DNA from 4 places in the Bacillus rugosus genome. Region 2 is predicted to be linked to each of the others. Evidence: predicted binding sites of a transcription regulator. Region 2 holds the regulator's gene; each other region holds the start of a gene.

Region 1 (3,148 bases), 1.0 Mb from region 2:
TTCCTGCCCCACATAATGGGCCCAGCCCCCGCCGTTTACGCCTTGGGCGCCTACCAGTAATACAAGATTTAACACTGCCCGGTAGATCGTGTCGGAGTTGAACCAGTGGTTGATCCCTGCCCCTACGATAATCATGGATCGGCCGTCTGTATCGATCGCATTTTGGGCAAACTCTCTGGCTACCTTTATGACGGCTTCTTTTTTGATTCCTGTCATCTGTTCCTGCCAGGCAGGCGTGAACGGCTCAGGATCATCATAAGAGACAGCTGATTGTTCGCCGATGCCCCGGTTCACGCCGTAGTTGGCCAGTATCAAGTCAAACACGGTCGTGACACATACCTCTTCGCCGTTCAGGTTCAGTTTTTTTATAGGAAGATCCCGCTCAAGCACTTTGTTTCCGTCATTTGAAAAATACGGGATGCGCACCGTGCCAATTTCGTCCTCTATCCCCAGCACAGAGAGACGGGGTTCAATCGGTTCTCCGGTTTCTTCATCGATCATGTGCAGGTTCCATTTCTGCTTCCCGTCCCAGCGGGAGCCCATTGTCCCTTGCGGTATGGCAAATGTGCTTGTCTGCTCATCCCAGACAGCAGGCTTCCACTGATCATGCTTTGTCTGCCGTCCGATGTCCTTCGCATGCAAAAAACGTCCCGCTGTGTAGATGCCATTTTCTTTTGAGAGTGTGACGAAGAACGGAAAATCCGTGTATTGCTTTGCGTACTCAATGAAACGTTCCGTCGCTTGGTTCACGTAATATTCCTGCAAAATGACGTGACCCATGGCCATCGCAAGCGCCCCGTCAGTCCCTTGGCGGATACTCAGCCAGTCATCCGCAAACTTTGAGGATTCTGCAAAATCCGGGCTGATCGAAATAACCTTAGCGCCTTTATAACGGGCCTCCGCCAAAAAATGCGCGTCAGGCGTTCTCGTTAACGGAACGTTGGAACCCCATGTGATGATATAGCCTGAATTGTACCAATCACTGCTTTCCGGAACGTCCGTCTGGTCACCCCAAATTTGCGGGGATGCCGGAGGAAGGTCCGCATACCAGTCATAAAAACTAAGCATAGGGCCGCCGATTAACGACATAAACCGTGAGCCTGATGCATGGCTGATCATTGACATAGCCGGAATCGGAGAAAAACCGACGTTCCGGTCAGGCCCGTACTTCATAACTGTATAGAGCAGAGAGGCTGAAATCAGCTTCAGCACCTCCGGCCATTCAGCACGCACAAAACCGCCTTTCCCTCTTGCCTGTTTATAGGACTTCGCTTTTTCAGGATTTTCAACGATTGATTTCCAAGCATCCAATGGATTTTGGTGGGCCTGCAGTGCTTCCCGCCACAAATTGATCAGCACACCGCGCACGTATGGGTATTTCACACGGAGCGGGCTGTAGATATACCATGAAAAACTGGCTCCCCGCGGACAGCCTCTCGGTTCGAAATCAGGCATATCCGGGCCTGTTGATGGATAATTCAAGTTTTGTCCTTCCCACGTGACAATTCCGTTTTTCACATAAATATTCCAGCTGCATGACCCTGTGCAGTTGACGCCGTGGGTGGAGCGAACGACTTTGTCGTACTGCCATCTGTTTCTGTATACATTCTCCCAATCGCGATCTTCGCGGCTGGTTTGGCTATGTTTATTTGAATGGTGTTCGATAGGAGAGAAATAATTCAATCTCCTAAACAACGGACTCATTTTCTTTTTCTTCATGAGAGTTCACTCCTTCCGAGTCAGATGATGCTAAGTTCCACTATAAACAGAGACAGCGCATTTCCTTGTGAACTATGTCACACACTCTGCTTTTTTCACAAAATGTTCACAGAAAGGAGAAGGAAGGACTTTCACAGGGATGTGATGAATGAAGGCGTTCAGGCAGGACGCCTGAGTCATTAGCCGCCTTTCATTCAAAGATCAAAAAAACCGGCTCTATTTAAGAACCGGACTCGGCATTTTCATCTTGTGATGTATGCAGATAACGCAAAAATAATTGATAGGAACAAAAGACATTTTGCTGAAGCATGGCCAAAAAATTCATTTGCAGCTGCGCATTGTAAGACATCATTTTCTTAAATATGTAATAAGGAATATTGAGAATCAGAATGTCTGAAGTGGCATTGACTGCGATAAATGGCGATAAATACAGCCCGCCTTTTTCATCAATCGGAAACACATCGCCTTTTTCCCACAGTGCAACGGTTTTCGATCCTTCAGGGAGCCTGCTGTCTATAAAACGGACACTGCCTTTTAATACAATATAAACGGATTGAGAATGTAGAAAGGTTGGAGACTGATCAGATGAGCCGCGGATAAACGTCCCGTTTTTCAGCAAGGTTTCGACAATGGATAGAGGCACTTCATTAAACATAGGGAGTTGTTTCAGAAATAATAAATAGTCACACTGATTCATAGGAAAGCCTCCTGTGCTAAGGATAGCTTTAGTGTAGCTCGAATGAGCCTGTACAGCAGTGATGTATTTCACAGCCTGTATGATGAATGTCACTTATCAGGAGGATGAACGCATTTATAATAAAATAAAAAAGGAGGAGTTCGATGAAGGCGCTGATTCCGAAGCAGCACGGCGCATGGGCGATGCTGCTGACTCCATTTTTACTCGGCATCGTCAAGGGCGGTCCCGTTCTCTGGCATATTCCGCTCTTCCTAGGATGGCTTTTCCTTTACTTGGCGGTTTATCCCATCACGCTCGCCTTGAAAAAGAAACAGATCAAACCCTATCAAAAGTGGGTATATTATTACGGTGTTCCGGCCTGCTGCTTTCTAATTATTTCTGTCTTTCATAAGCCGCCGTTCATCTGGGTTAGCGTTTCTTTATTGCCGCTGTTTCTCATCCATATGTATTTTGCCCGCCGAAAAAACGAACGAGCATTAGTGAATGATATTGCGGGTGTCTTGTTCTTTTGTTCAGGCGGGCTTGCGAGCTGCTGGCTGGGGACAGGAACGCTCGACGGCTGGGCTTGGTTTATATTCTTACAATCTGCTTTATTTTTTATCGGGAGTTCTTTTTATGTAAAGTCGGTGATCCGGGAACGAAAGAACAGGTTTTTTGCATACTGGTCATGGGGATATCACCTGCTCCTCCCCTTTTTATCCGCTCTTCTCGGAGCAGGATGGGCATTTCTTG
Region 2 (3,148 bases):
TTGGGGAATGATCTATTTTGCCGTAGGGTGCATCTTTACTTATCTTGCCGCAAGCTCGCCAGGCAGCATGTGGTCATTTTACTCCATCCTGCTGATGGTGTTCGCCGCTTACAACATCAGCATTTCTTTTAAGATGTTCGCCTTTTCATTTAAAATCAAAAAGAACCAGAAATAAAGAAAATCCATTTCTCTCATGAGAAATGGATTTTTTATGATTGCCCGGAAGACACGTCCTGATCGGCAGCACTGCTTTTCTGCGCTTTCCGATAGGCGGCCTTCGATATAAGTATACTGATTTCATATAAAATCAACAGCGGAACAGTGACCATCATATGAGACAAAAGCTCAGGCGGAGTAATCAGGGCAGCGATTACCAGCAGTGTAAAATACGCATACTTTCTGATTTTCGCTAAGAACATCGGTGTCACAATTCCAAGCCTGGTCAAAAACATGAGGATGACTGGCATTTGGAACAACAGTCCAAACGGAATCGTCAGCTGCAGAAGAAAATGAAAATACTCATTAATTCCAATTACCTGATTGACATTCAAGTCCTGAGAGATCCGCTTCATAAAATCAACAACAAAAGGAAATAAAATATAATATGAAAAAGATAAGCCCGCTAAAAAAAGCAATATAGAGATCGGAATGTAGCTGAGCGTTACTTTGCGCTCTTTCTCATAGAGACCTGGGCTCACAAAAGCCCAAATCTGATAAAGAATAATCGGTGAGGTCAGGACAATCCCGATGATAAACGCAAACTGCATAAACACGAAAAGCGGGTCTGTCAGATTAAACGCATTAAGCGTAAGCTCCTTCGCTTCATCCGTTTTTTGCAGATAAACAATCATAGGCTTCGCTAAAAAAAATCCTGCGATAAAGAAAACGACAAATGCCAGCGCCACAACCAGCAATCGTTTTCGAAGCTCAGCAATATGCTCCAGCAGCGACATTTGATTCACTTTCATTCGTGTCATCCTAACTTACTGATCTTCTTTCTTTTTTTCCTCGTCATCACTCGTTAATCCTTTAGTAGCATTTTTGAATTCACGAAGTGTGTCTCCCGCAGCTTTCCCCAACTCAGGCAGCTTTTTGGGACCGAAGATGATCAGAGCAACGATTGCGATAACAGCAAGGCTTCCAGGACCGATCGGCATATGTGGGCTCCTCCTTTCCCTCTATTCGATTTCCTCTAAAACTGAATAATGCTTCAAGAAATAAACCAGTGACTGAAGCTCTACAGCTAAATCTATATGATGAATTCGAATGTGTTCCGGCACATTCAAACGGGCCGGCGTAAAATTAAGAATTCCCTTGATTCCTAACGCGACCAATCTGTCTGTAATGGATTGAGCGGCAACTGCTGGCACTGTAAGAATGGCAACTGATTCATTTTTTACGTGTTGTTCTAGGTCATCAAGGTTATAGACAGGCACGCCGCCTACCTCAGTTCCTATTTTACTCTCATTTATATCAAAAGCCATAGAAATTTTTGTGTTATTATTTTTTGTGAAATTATAGTGAAGAAATGCCGTTCCCAAGTTCCCGACACCAATCAAGATAACGTCTGTCATCTCATCCTGATCAAGCGTTTTTCGGAAAAATGACAGTAAATAATCGACATTATATCCATATCCTTTTTTGCCAAGAGCTCCAAAATAGGAAAAATCCCTGCGAATCGTGGCAGAATCAACCTTTACGGCATCACTGAGTTCAGCGGATGAGACACGCTGTTTTCCTGACGCATGCAGATTCTTTAAAAAGCGATAGTAAAGCGGCAGCCGTTTTGCCGTCGCCTGCGGAATTTTTGATTGATCCTTATTCATTTTTGGTCCTCCAAATTATACTCGGATAGTTCTCTTTTAAAGTCACCGTTTTTCCCGCCTGTCTTCTCCAGCAAGAAAGTAGGGCCGATGACCATCCCCTTATCAAGGGCCTTGCACATATCGTAAACGGTAAGAGCACACACCGATGCAGAAGTGAGCGCTTCCATTTCCACACCTGTACTCCCTTTCGTTTTGACCTGTGCTTTTATATGAAGTATAACTTCTGCTTCTTTTATTTTCCAGTCAAACGATATATCTACCCCGCTCAGTGAAAGCGGATGGCACATCGGAATGATATTCGACGTTTGCTTTGCGGCCATAATGCCTGCAACCTGCGCAACAGCCAGTACATCTCCTTTGCCGATATCATGACTTTGTATTTTCTCGTACACTTCATTCTTCATGTGTACGCTTGAAACGGCCGCCGCAGTACGGACAGACGAAGATTTTTCGCTGATGTCTACCATCTGGGCTCTGCCCTGTTCATTAAAATGAGAAAATCCATTCATATTAAAACTCTCCTTAAACAGATCATACACTATTTTCTTCTCTATGTCTTATTCGGCCAATGTATTGTTTGCTGACTTCTGGTTCATAAGCTACACTTAACTTATTATAGCAGAGGTGAAATAATATGATGATCTTACAAGTTAATCAGCTGTCCAAATCATTTGGTGCTGATACTATTTTAAACAATATAAAGCTGGAAGTCAGAAATCGTGATCGCATCGCCATTGTTGGAAGAAATGGCGCGGGAAAATCCACGCTGCTTAAAATTATCGCAGGCCAGCTTTCGTATGAAAAGGGCGAAGTTATTAAACCGAAAGATATTACAATGGGATATCTTGCCCAGCATACGGGCTTGGATTCTAAGCTTACCATAAAAGAAGAGCTGCTGACTGTTTTTGACCACTTAAAAGAAATGGAAAAGGAAATGCGGGCTATCGAAGAAAAAATGGCGGCAGCTGATCCCGGTGAATTGGAAAGCATCATGAAAACCTATGACCGGCTTCAGCAGGAATTCAAAGATAAAGGCGGCTATCAATATGAAGCGGATGTCAGATCTGTGCTTCACGGACTCGGCTTCAGCCATTTTGACGATTCAACACAGGTGCAAAGCCTCAGCGGGGGGCAGAAAACAAGGCTTGCCCTTGGTAAGCTTCTGTTAACACAGCCTGATTTGCTCATTCTCGATGAGCCGACAAACCATCTCGATATTGATACGCTAACCTGGCTTGAACATTATTTGCAAGGCTATTCAGGCGCCATTCTCATCGTTTCGCATGACCGCTACTTTTTGGACAAAGTAGTAAACCAAGTAT
Region 3 (3,148 bases), 680 kb from region 2:
CAGATCAATCACGTTTCCTTCTACATTTGTAACAGGAAGACCTGTTAAGAACTCAACACCGCGTTTTTCAAGGCTTGCAGTCGCACGTTCGATCAGATCATCCGGAAGAACAGGAAGGATTTTCGGACCTGCTTCGACAAGTTTCAATTTAATTTCTTTATGGTCTACGCCGTATTTTTTCGCAAGGTTCGGCATGATGTCAGCAAGCTCACCGACAAGCTCAACGCCTGTTAAGCCGCCTCCGCCGATAAGGATTGTTGCATCAGCTTCGTTTTTCGTTTGAGAGTACTCGCGCACACGATCTTCAACATGTTGGAAGACTTTGTTCGCATCGGCAGCAGATTTCAATACCATGCTGTTTTCTTGAAGACCTGGAATGCCGAAGTAAGCTGTTACAGAACCAAGACCTACAACAAGCGCATCATAAGTTAATGTAGAACCGTCAGCAAGCGCAACTTCTTTTTTATCAACTGAGAAAGAGCTTACTTCCGCGATTTTAAGATCAATGTCTTTGCCTTTGAAAAGTTTTTCTAATGGCATTGCAACCGCTTTTTCAGACACGTTGCCTGCTGCAAGGCGGTGTAATTCCGTAATGATTTGGTGAGTTGGGTATTTGTTTACCACTGTCACGCGTGCTTGTTCTTTAGTGTAATGTTTGCGAACTGTTAGAGCAGAAAGAACTCCGCCATAACCAGCGCCTAGAATGACAATATGTTTTGACATCGTATATCCTCCGTCCTTTATATCAATTTGAATCTGAGATTATTTTTGGTTTTCGCGTTCGTTCATGACTTCAAGGTAGCTGTTAGCAAAACGGAACAGCTTTTGAGCTTGAGGATCTTTCAGCATGCGCAACAGGCCGAAAAGACCAATCGTTTCGTTGCTTGCATCCGCACGGTCTTTCGCTTCGATTGCAGTCGCAGCTACTTCTTTCGCTGTTTCTTTTACAGGTTCAAGAATTTCAGTGATCGCACCGACAGTGTCGCTTTTTAACACTTCGTCAGTTGCTACAGATTGGGCGAAGTCATAAGACTTCGTTAAAATATTCACTAACTCAGTCAGCTTCGGAAGCTGGTCAACTAAAACGGTCAGTGATTCTTGAACTTCTGGCTTTAACAGCTGATCAATAAGATCTTGCTGGCTTTGGCTGACAGACGCATTTGTTTGATCGATTGTTTCTGGCATATCCAATTCTCCTTTACTATAAGCAGTTTGCAGATTTTTTTGGAAAGGGTAGTGCCTCTCCCTGGTCTCATGCTTGAAGGCATAAGAATAAGGATTGTGAATTCATGCACAATCATTTACAAAAATAAATGTTTACTACCCAGTTTTTCATCTTGCCATATTCAGTATTATTTTTATCTCAAAAATAAACAATTGAATAAGTCAAAAATCCTTTACTCTCTCTGAAAATAGCAAACACAAAAAACTCCAATTCGATTACCTTCTATATGATAACACTTTTTGAACAAAATTTGAACGTGAATTGCTTCGATTATGAAATTAATTTATATGGCGCCCGTGTCATAACATTTTTGCGGCACTAGTTATTGACAATCCGACAAATTTCTCCCCTTCCCTTTACCCATATTTCCAAAAGAGGAGCTCTTTTTCCTGTGATCGGGTCATTCGCCGGCAATGATACCTGCTTGATCCGTTTCATGGCTTCCTCCCGTTCTTTCGGCTCTCCGGTCTTCATATCATACTGAACGCCTCCCGGATAAGCGCCAATGACAGTAAAATCGGCGCTTGCGCTTAGCTTTTTATGGCCGACTCCGGCTGGAATCACGACTGCATCGCCTGTTTTGAAAGGAATAGCAGCCCCTTTTTCTCCCCCAAACTGAATCACAGCCTCTCCCTGAACTGCAATCAGGACTTCATGCGTATTGCTGTGATAATGATGGTATGGAAAAACACTCCCCGACCAGCTGTTTGACCAGCCATGCCGATTGACGATCCGCTCTGCCTGACCGGTTTCCCTGATCGCGTTTTGATACACAACGAGCGGAAAATCAGGGTGATTGGGAATCCTGCCGTCATCCTGAAAGAAGAACGTCTGTGTCTTTGCTTCCAACAATCTCACCTCCATTTTTTGTCTTCCACACATACCGGTTCGCAAAACATGCTTATTTTCTCACGACTCCATTGATCTGTGCGATATCGAATAGTATAGTATAAAAAAATAATGCCAGAATGAGGGATATCATGAAAGCAATCGTTATCGGAATATTGGCTTCACTCTTTTTCGCCGTTACCTTTATTTTAAACAGAGCGATGGAATTATCCGGAGGCAGCTGGCTTTGGAGCTCTTCGCTGCGCTTTATTTATATGGTTCCGTTTTTATGTTTGATAGTCATTATGAGAGGGACATTCGCACCTCTCTTACAAGAAATGAGGAAAAAGCCGTTTTTTTGGATCAAATGGAGTTTTGTCGGCTTCGTGCTTTTTTACGCGCCGATCACATTTGCAGCTGCATACGGTCCAGGTTGGCTTGTAGCCGGGACCTGGCAAATCACAATTGTAGCCGGTGTTCTGTTATCTCCATTTTTCTATGTCAAAAAAGACATGCCGGGCGGGCCGCAGCTCGTTCGGCAAAAGATTCCTCTTGTTTCACTTGGCACTTCCGTGATCATCCTGATCGGAGCTGCACTGATACAGCTTCAGCATGCAGAATCGCTTTCTGGGAAGATGCTGCTTTTCAGTGTCCTGCCGGTTGTCATTGCGGCTTTTGCCTATCCGCTAGGAAACCGGAGAATGCTCGAAGAATATGGCGGCCGGCTAGATACATTTCAGCGTGTGCTGGGAATGACCCTGGCAAGCCTTCCTTTCTGGCTTATAGCAGCAGCTTACGGCTGGTGGTCAGACGGGCTTCCGACAGCGGGACAAACCGTTCAATCCTTTATCGTGGCCGTCAGCTCAGGCGTCATTGCGACTGTTTTATTTTTCTGGGCCACTGATATGGTAAGAGACAATCCGCAAAAACTTGCAGCTGTTGAAGCAACTCAAGCAGGTGAAGTGATTTTCGCGCTGCTTGGTGAAATTGTTCTGCTGTCAGACGTTTTCCCATCCCTTTTATCATTTGCCGGATTATTCATTATTATAGCGGGGATGGTATTACATACCTTTGCATCACAGCCGAGAAAACCGA
Region 4 (3,148 bases), 970 kb from region 2:
AGGAATATGAGATTGGCCTGTGGGCGATCGGACATGTAAAAGAGACATTGGGTGTGTCTCTGCCTGAAGATGAAGCTGGTTATATTGCCCTTCACATCCATACGGCGAAGATGGATGCGGAGAGCATGTATTCAGCGCTGAAGCATACGACCATGATCAAAGAAATGATAGAGAAAATAGAACAATACTTTAATCGAAAGGTGGATGAAAACAGCATTTCCTATCAACGCCTTGTCACGCATTTGCGATACGCGGTCAGCCGGTTGGAATCAAATGAAGCGCTCCATCGTATGGACGAGGAGATGCTTTATTTCATCCAAAAAAAGTATTCATTTGCCTATCAATGTGCGCTGGAGCTGGCGGAGTTTTTGAAAAATGAATATCAATTACATTTGCCGGAGTCCGAGGCCGGCTATATCACGCTGCATGTCCAGCGTCTTCAAGATCTCTCGGAATAACCGCATTGACTTGCAGGGAGTGATCTCTGGAAGTTTTTTTTATTTATCGGGATTGAGCGTGTAGTACATCCAGCCCATCATTACCATTCCCGCGGTCAGATTGCCGAGCGTCACAGGAATTAAGTTTCTGACTGCCCCCATCAGTGTCAACGTATCAGGGTGCTCGATCAAAAGGGAGATGGCGAATGTGCACATATTGGCAATGCTGTGCTCAAAACCGGAAATAAAGAAACAGAAAACGAAAAGCATCATGGCAAACAGCTTTGCTCCTTCGTCTTTGAGAGACATCGGAATAAAAAAGGCGAGGCACACAAGCCAATTGCAAAGCATTCCTCTGAAAAACAGCTCAGAAGCGGGCGGCTCCATTTTGTGCTCTGCCAGATGAATCAAAAAGGAATGAATAGAAGCCTCCTCAAAAAGTCCTGTCGCGCTGATCAGAATGGCAAATAGAATGGCGCCGATCAAATTGCCGGCATAGCTAAACATCCACAGGTACAGGGTATCGCGCCAGCGGATTTTTTTTCGGAGCGCGGTATAAGTGAAATAAAAGGTGTTGCCGGTAAATAAATCCCCGCCCCCGTAAGCAATCAGCAGTATTGCGGCCCCGAATGTGACAGCGGCTGCCGGAAAGGCAAACGGAGAATCCGCCATGGAGAAATAGCTGCCTGTTTTACTTGCGGCTGTAATGCCGAAACCGATAAACATGCTGGCTAAAATGGATCTGAGCACATAACGGATTTTGCTAGAAACAAATATGTTTTGTTTTTTCAAAGCGTACTGTTCAACCTTTTGCAATGCTTGAGCTTCCATTGTCTTTTCCTGCTTTCTTTTATGGTTGAGCATAGTATAGCATGATATTGTGAAATAATTCACAATTAATTTTTACGAATTTATGTCTATATGTTTTATCAAACTATTTAACTAAAAAACAGTTGACGAAAACGCTATCATGATTTATGATGAAAGCGTATTCTCAATCTAAATAAGCGGGATTGTGACTGGTAAAGCAGGCAAGACCTAAAATTTGCGTAAATGAAAAAGGATCGCTGTGTCCTTTATTCGTTGGCGAATTTTAGGTCTTTTTTGTTTAAATAAAAGGGGGAGAAACAAATGGATTACAAAGAGACTGCAATACGCCTCATTGAGCTTCTCGGTGGGAAGGAAAATATTATCAGTGCGGCTCATTGTGCAACAAGACTGCGTTTAGTGATTAAAGATGAATCAAAGATAGATCAAGCACAAGTAGAAGAGCTTGATGGCGTCAAAGGCGCTTTCAGCAGCTCTGGCCAGTACCAGATCATTTTCGGAACGGGCCTTGTGAATAAAGTATTCGATGCTTTTTCTAAAGAAGCTGATATTGAGCGTGAGGAACACGTAAATCATCAGGATGCGGCAAAAGAAAAGCTGAATCCCGCTGCTAGATTTGCGAAAACGCTTTCTAATATTTTTGTCCCAATTATCCCGGCTATTGTAGCCAGCGGCCTATTAATGGGATTGCTGGGTATGATCAATGCGTTTCATTGGATGAGCAAGGATTCTGCAGTTTTTCAGCTGCTTGATATGTTTTCAAGTGCAGCATTCATTTTCTTGCCGATTCTAATCGGAGTAAGCGCTTCAAAAGAATTTGGCAGCAACCCGTACTTGGGAGCGGTCATCGGGGGAATCATGATTCATCCAAACCTTTTGAATCCATGGGGTTTGGCTGAAGCGACACCTGATTATATGCATCTTTTCGGATTTGATATTGCGCTTCTAGGCTATCAGGGAACTGTCATCCCTGTTCTGCTGGCGGTTTATGTAATGAGCAAGGTAGAGAAATGGACAAGAAAAGTGGTTCCGCATGCGGTAGATTTGCTTGTTACACCTTTTGTTACTGTAATTGTCACCGGGTTTGTTGCTTTTATTGCGATTGGCCCTCTGGGAAGAGCGCTTGGCTCCGGGATTACGGTTGCTTTAACTTATGTATATGACCATGCCGGTTTTGTTGCGGGTCTGATTTTCGGTGGCACGTATTCACTTATCGTGCTGACAGGCGTTCATCACAGCTTCCATGCGATTGAGGCAGGGCTTATTGCAGATATAGGCAAAAACTATTTGCTGCCGATCTGGTCAATGGCGAATGTCGCACAGGGCGGGGCAGGCCTTGCCGTCTTCTTTATGGCGAAAAAGGCAAAGACAAAAGAAATCGCGCTTCCGGCTGCATTTTCCGCTTTTCTCGGCATTACTGAGCCCGTCATATTCGGAGTTAACCTTCGCTACCGAAAACCGTTTATCGCCGCGATGATCGGAGGCGCATTGGGCGGTGCATATGTCGTCTTTACTCATGTTGCTGCAAACGCTTATGGGTTAACGGGTATTCCAATGATCGCCATTGCTGCGCCGTTTGGCATGGGCAACTTGATCAACTATCTGATTGGGATGGCCATTGCGGCAGTGTCAGCGTTCATTGCAGCGTTTATCATGAAGATTAATGAGGATGAGGGGAGAAAAAAATGACAGCATATGATCACGAGCTTCGCCGCCGGGCTTATGAAGAAGTGGAGAAAAAAGAGCCTATCGCTGACAGTGATCCGCATCGCCAGCATTTTCACATCATGCCGCCGGTTGGGCTGCTGAATGACCCGAATGGCGTGATATATTGGAAGGGCAGCTATCATGTATTCTTTCAGTGGCAGCCGTTTCAGACGGGG

Evidence for each region. Region 2 encodes Rex, which represses fermentation and respiration genes when NADH is low (regulators of the CRP and FNR family bind a similar motif). Its sites were predicted from a motif close to TTGTGAAATATTTCACAA; they were not measured.
Region 1: a site for Rex is predicted at 1,785-1,802, ahead of M0696_RS18960 (nitrate reductase subunit alpha). Genes of this name have one in related genera too.
Region 3: a site for Rex is predicted at 1,280-1,297, ahead of M0696_RS06715 (DUF1641 domain-containing protein). Genes of this name have one in related genera too.
Region 4: a site for Rex is predicted at 1,316-1,333, ahead of M0696_RS19320 (formate/nitrite transporter family protein). Genes of this name have one in related genera too.

Annotation. Positions count from the first base shown of each region.
Region 1 is NZ_CP096590.1:3,740,015-3,743,162, forward strand. It holds gene M0696_RS18960 (nitrate reductase subunit alpha) at 1-1,719, opposite strand, end outside; gene arfM (cyclic nucleotide-binding domain-containing protein) at 1,940-2,416, opposite strand; gene M0696_RS18970 (YwiC-like family protein) at 2,560-3,148, shown strand, end outside.
Region 2 is NZ_CP096590.1:636,338-639,485, reverse strand. It holds gene M0696_RS03380 (YdiK family protein) at 1-175, shown strand, start outside; gene tatC (twin-arginine translocase subunit TatC) at 210-977, opposite strand; gene tatAY (sec-independent protein translocase protein TatAY) at 984-1,157, opposite strand; gene M0696_RS03365 (redox-sensing transcriptional repressor Rex) at 1,179-1,826, opposite strand; gene moaC (cyclic pyranopterin monophosphate synthase MoaC) at 1,823-2,335, opposite strand; gene M0696_RS03355 (ABC-F family ATP-binding cassette domain-containing protein) at 2,461-3,148, shown strand, end outside.
Region 3 is NZ_CP096590.1:1,318,539-1,321,686, reverse strand. It holds gene M0696_RS06720 (NAD(P)/FAD-dependent oxidoreductase) at 1-723, opposite strand, end outside; gene M0696_RS06715 (DUF1641 domain-containing protein) at 763-1,185, opposite strand; gene M0696_RS06710 (cupin domain-containing protein) at 1,544-2,074, opposite strand; gene M0696_RS06705 (DMT family transporter) at 2,206-3,148, shown strand, end outside.
Region 4 is NZ_CP096590.1:3,808,754-3,811,901, reverse strand. It holds gene sacT (sac operon transcriptional antiterminator SacT) at 1-458, shown strand, start outside; gene M0696_RS19320 (formate/nitrite transporter family protein) at 498-1,268, opposite strand; gene scrA (PTS system sucrose transporter subunit IIBC) at 1,569-2,954, shown strand; gene sacA (sucrose-6-phosphate hydrolase) at 2,951-3,148, shown strand, end outside.